Regions from separate parts of the Pseudorhizobium halotolerans genome, predicted to be linked through region 1. Evidence: riboswitches for the same ligand, from Rfam matches in the RefSeq annotation. Region 1 holds a riboswitch; the other holds the start of a gene.
The links. A riboswitch is a leader RNA that binds a small molecule or an ion and turns the genes downstream of it on or off. The one in region 1 is predicted to bind S-adenosylmethionine.
Positions count from the first base shown of each region.

Region 2: linked by a shared signal. The riboswitch ahead of metA (homoserine O-acetyltransferase MetA) and the one ahead of FN060_RS12890 (O-succinylhomoserine sulfhydrylase) in region 1 are both predicted to bind S-adenosylmethionine.

Region 1 is NZ_CABFWE030000007.1:353-2,744, reverse strand. It holds gene FN060_RS12890 (O-succinylhomoserine sulfhydrylase) at 44-1,228, opposite strand; SAM riboswitch at 1,273-1,351, opposite strand; gene FN060_RS12885 (2'-deoxycytidine 5'-triphosphate deaminase) at 1,426-2,392, shown strand, end outside.
Region 2 is NZ_CABFWE030000001.1:207,247-209,638, forward strand. It holds gene FN060_RS01055 (vWA domain-containing protein) at 1-567, opposite strand, end outside; gene metA (homoserine O-acetyltransferase MetA) at 569-1,489, opposite strand; SAM riboswitch at 1,544-1,621, opposite strand; gene FN060_RS01065 (AAA family ATPase) at 1,675-2,392, opposite strand, start outside.

The DNA of each region.
Region 1 (2,392 bases):
CGCCGGCAGGCGGAACCTGCAACGCGCCCGGCGGCAGCCTTGGTCAACCCGGAACCTTCTCCAGAGCCTGTGCGAAATCTTCGAGCAGGTCGTCAGTGTCCTCGATACCCGCCGATAGCCTGAGCGTTCCCGGCGAGATGCCGAGTTCGGCGCGCGCCTCGTCCGTCAGGTTCTTGTGCGTCGTCGTCCCCGGATGGGTGATGAGGCTTTTGGCGTCGCCCAGATTGTTGGAGATCTTCACCACCTCCAGGGCATTCTGCAGTCCGAAGGCCGCGGCCTTGCCGCCCTTGAGTTCGAGGCAGACGAGCGTCGAGCCGCCGGTCATCTGCTTGGCGATGATGTCGGCCTGCGGATGGTCCGCGCGACCCGGATAGATGACCCTTGCCACCTTCGGATGGTTCGCCAGGAGGTCGGCGATCCGCCCGGCATTTTCCGTCTGCTGGCGCACCCGAAGCGGAAGGGTTTCGATCCCCTTCAGCAGGGTCCAGGCATTAAAGGGGGACATGGCAGGACCCGTATGACGGAAGTAATCCTGCAAGCTTTCCTTGATCCATTCGCTGTCGGAAAGGACGACGCCGCCGAGGCAGCGGCCCTGCCCGTCGATGTGCTTCGTCGCGGAATAGACGACGACATGGGCGCCGAGCTCCAGCGGCTTCTGGAAGAGTGGTGTGGCAAACACATTGTCCACCACCACCTTGGCGCCCACCTGGTTTGCGAGCTTCGCAACGCCGGCGATGTCGATCACCTCGAGCGTCGGATTGGTGGGACTTTCGAGGAAGAAGACCTTGGTGTTCTTCCGGACCGCCCTTTCCCAGTTGGTAAGATCCCGCCCGTCCACGAGCGTACACTCCACGCCGTATTTCGGCGCCAGCGTCTCCACCACCCAGCGGCAGGAGCCGAATAAGGCGCGCGCCGCAACGATATGGTCGCCCGCCTTGACCTGACAAAGGATCGCTGCTGCGACTGCGGCCATGCCCGAGGCCATGGCGCGCGCATCCTCCGCACCTTCCAGCAGGCACATGCGCTTCTCGAACATGTCGTTGGTCGGGCTGCCGTAGCGGGCATAGATATAGCCTTCGCTCTCGCCCTTGAAGCGTGCCTCGGCCGCCTCCGCCGTCTCGTAGACGAAGCCCTGCGTTAGGTAGATGGCCTCGGAGGTCTCGCCATACAGGGAGCGGATCGTTCCGCCATGGACGAGTTGGGTTGCGGGGCGCCATTTCGTGGTCATGCGCTTGCACCTTTCAGACACAAAAAAACCGGTCGCGTCAGCAGACCGGTTTCGCCCCGGTCTTTTTAGCCACTTGTTTAACGTGGCTGCAAGCCGACCGGCCAAATCACCACGGGATAAAGCTGCCATAGCGCCGGTCCTCGCTTGCGTCAATGGCAGGCATTTGGTTTTGTCCGGCAGGACGGGAAAGAACGACGATGAAAAGAACCACCGGGATCCTGGCCGATCGGGCCATCGCAGCGCTGTTTGACAGCGGGCGCCTCACATCCGAAAAGCCGCTGGACAGCGACCAGGTCCAGCCCGCCAGCCTCGATCTGCGCCTCGGCGCCAAGGCCTTCCGCGTTCGCGCGAGTTTCATGCCGGGCCCGAACAGCCGGGTCGCCGACAAGCTCGACCGGCTGAAGCTGCACGTGGTCGACCTTTCGGAAGGGGCGGTCCTGGAAACCGGCTGCGTCTACATCGTGCCGCTGATGGAACGACTGGATCTGCCGGCAGAAATGTCGGCCTCGGCCAATCCGAAAAGTTCCACCGGTCGCCTCGACATCTTCACCCGCGTCATCACCGACTACGCCCAGGAGTTCGACAAGATCCCTGCCGGCTATTCCGGCCCGCTCTATCTGGAAATCAGCCCGCGCACTTTCCCGATCGTCGTCCGTCGCGGCTCGCGCCTGTCGCAGATCCGCTTCCGCATCGGCAATGCGCTGCTGAACGAGCCGGAGCTTCTGCAATTGCATGGCGCCGAAACGCTGGTGGCAGCCCGCGAGCCCAATATCAGCGGAGGCGGCATCGCGCTGTCGATCGACCTCACCGGCGACAAGGAAGGCCTGATCGGCTACCGCGGCAAGCACCACACTGCCGTGGTCGACGTCGACAAGAAGGCCCAGCACGACATCTTCGACTTCTGGGAGCCTCTCTACAGCCGCGGCCGCCACGAACTCATTCTCGATCCCGACGAATTCTACATCCTCGTGTCTCGGGAAGCGGTCCACGTGCCGCCGCTTTACGCCGCAGAGATGACGCCTTTCGATCCGCTGGTGGGCGAATTCCGCGTCCATTATGCGGGCTTCTTCGACCCCGGCTTCGGGCATGCCGAGGCGGGCGGCCGCGGCAGCCGCGCCGTTCTGGAAGTGCGCAGCCACGAGGTGCCGTTCATTCTGGAAGACG
Region 2 (2,392 bases), on a different contig from region 1:
CTTGATGTTACGGGTGCCGAGTTCCACCGTGTCGTCGAGATCGGAAAATTCCCGCTTGTCCCAGACCTTGACCGCACGGCGATGCCGCGACCCTTCCTGCCCGATACGGACGCCCTCGGGGTTGTAGCCATAGGCGCCGAAGGGCGAGGTGCCGGCGGTGCCGATCCACTTCGACCCGCCCTGATGGCGGCCCTTCTGTTCCTCCAGCCGCTTGCGCAGAGTTTCCATCAGCTTCTCAAAACCGCCGAGCGTCTCGATGAGCCGCTTCTCTTCCTCCGTCAGGTGCTTTTCCGCGAGCCTGCGCAGCCACTCCTCGGGGAGCTCGCTCGCCTCCACCCCGGCCTCTCCCGATACCGCCTGCAGCCCGCGGAAGTGCGACGCGAAGACCCGATCGAACCGATCGATATGTCGCTCGTCCTTCACCAGGCAGGTTCGCGCGAGAAAATAGAAGGCGTCGATATCGAAATCCGCCAGGCCCTGCTTCATCCCCTCGATAAGGGTCAAGTATTCGCGCAGCGTGACGGGCACCTTTTCCGCCTTCAGCTGCAGGAAAAACGAAAGCAGCATTCTACTCGGTCCCGATCCGCTCCAGGTCGTAATGGGTGGTCTGGTAGATCTCGTTGATCCAGTTGCCAAACAGGAGATGCGCGTGGCTGCGCCAGCGGTTCTGCGGCGGCAGCGTCACGTCGTTATGCGGAAAGTAGTCGTGTGGCATCTTGATCGGCACGCCCGCATTGACGTCGCGGAAGTACTCCTCCGCCAGCGACGTGGAATCATACTCCACGTGATTGAACATGTAGAGTCGTCGGCCTTTCGCTTCCTCGACGAGGCAGACCCCCATCTCGTCCGATTCCATCAGGATCCTGAGGTCCGGGATCTTGTCGATGTCCTCGCGCCGAACCTCCGTCCAGCGCGACACCGGCACCTGAAAGTCGTCCGAGAAGCCGGTCAGGTAGACGGACGAGGGGCAGAGATTGCGGTGGCGGTAGACCCCGAACGCCTTCTCCTTCAACTCGTGCTTCGGCACGCCATGGAAGTGGTAGATCGCCGCCATTGCGCCCCAGCAGACATTCATCGTCGAATGGACATTGGTGGTTGTCCAGTCGAGGATCTGCTGCATCTCGTCCCAGTAGGTCACGCTCTCGAAGGGCAGCGTCTCTACTGGCGCACCGGTGATGATGAAGCCGTCGAACTTCCGATGCTTCACCTCGTCCCAGGTATCGTAGAAGGAGAGCAGGTGCTCCTCCGACGTGTTCTTCGCCTTGTGGCCACCGATCCTTACCAGCGACAGCTCCACCTGAAGCGGAGTCGCGCCGACGAGGCGCGCCATCTGCAGCTCGGTCTTGATCTTGTTCGGCATGAGGTTGAGGAGCCCGATCTGCAGCGGCCGGATGTCCTGCCGCACCGCAACCGTCTCGGTCATCACCCGCACGCCCTCCTGCACGAGGGTTTCGAAGGCGGGCAGCGTATCGGGGATCTTGATCGGCATCGCACACTCACAAAACAAAAAGCCGGCGGCGACAAATCGCAACCGGCGCGTCAAAGTGAACTTCGCGCGGCCCTTTAGCGACTTGTTTAACGTGGCTGCAAGCCGGCCGGCCAAATCACCACGAAGTGCAGTCTAAATAGGCTCTTCTTCCCCTCAGGTCAATTGCAGCCGCCGATGCCGGGGGGCTACCGTTCCCGCCGGGCCATGAAGGCCAGCCGCTCGAACAGGTGGACGTCCTGCTCGTTCTTCAGCAATGCCCCGTGCAGCCGGGGCAGGATCGTCTTGACGTCGGCACGCAGGTCGGCTGGGTCAATGTCGTCCGAGACCAGCAACCGGATCCAGTCGAGCGCCTCGGAGGTGGACGGCTTCTTGCGCAGGCCCGGCACCTCCCTGATCTGGTAGAACTGCGCCAGAGCGTTTCGAACCAGTTCCTGCTTGATGCCCGGGTAGTGCACCTCGACGATGCGCGCGAGGGTCGCGGCATCCGGAAACCGGATGTAATGGAAGAAACAGCGGCGAAGGAAGGCATCCGGCAGTTCCTTCTCATTGTTCGAGGTGATGATGACGATCGGCCTCTGCTGCGCCTTCACCGTCTCGCCTGTCTCGTAGACATGGAACTCCATCCGGTCGAGTTCCTGCAGGAGGTCGTTCGGAAACTCGATATCCGCCTTGTCGATCTCGTCGATCAGCAGAACGGTCTTCTGCGGCGCGGCAAAGGCCTGCCAGAGCTTCCCCTGCCGGATATAGTTGCGAACGTCATTCACGCGCGCGTCACCGAGTTGGCTGTCGCGCAGGCGCGAGACCGCATCGTATTCGTAAAGGCCTTGCTGCGCCTTGGTGGTCGACTTGACGTTCCATTCGATGAGATCGAGACCGAGCGCCGAGGCGATCTGCCGGGCCAGT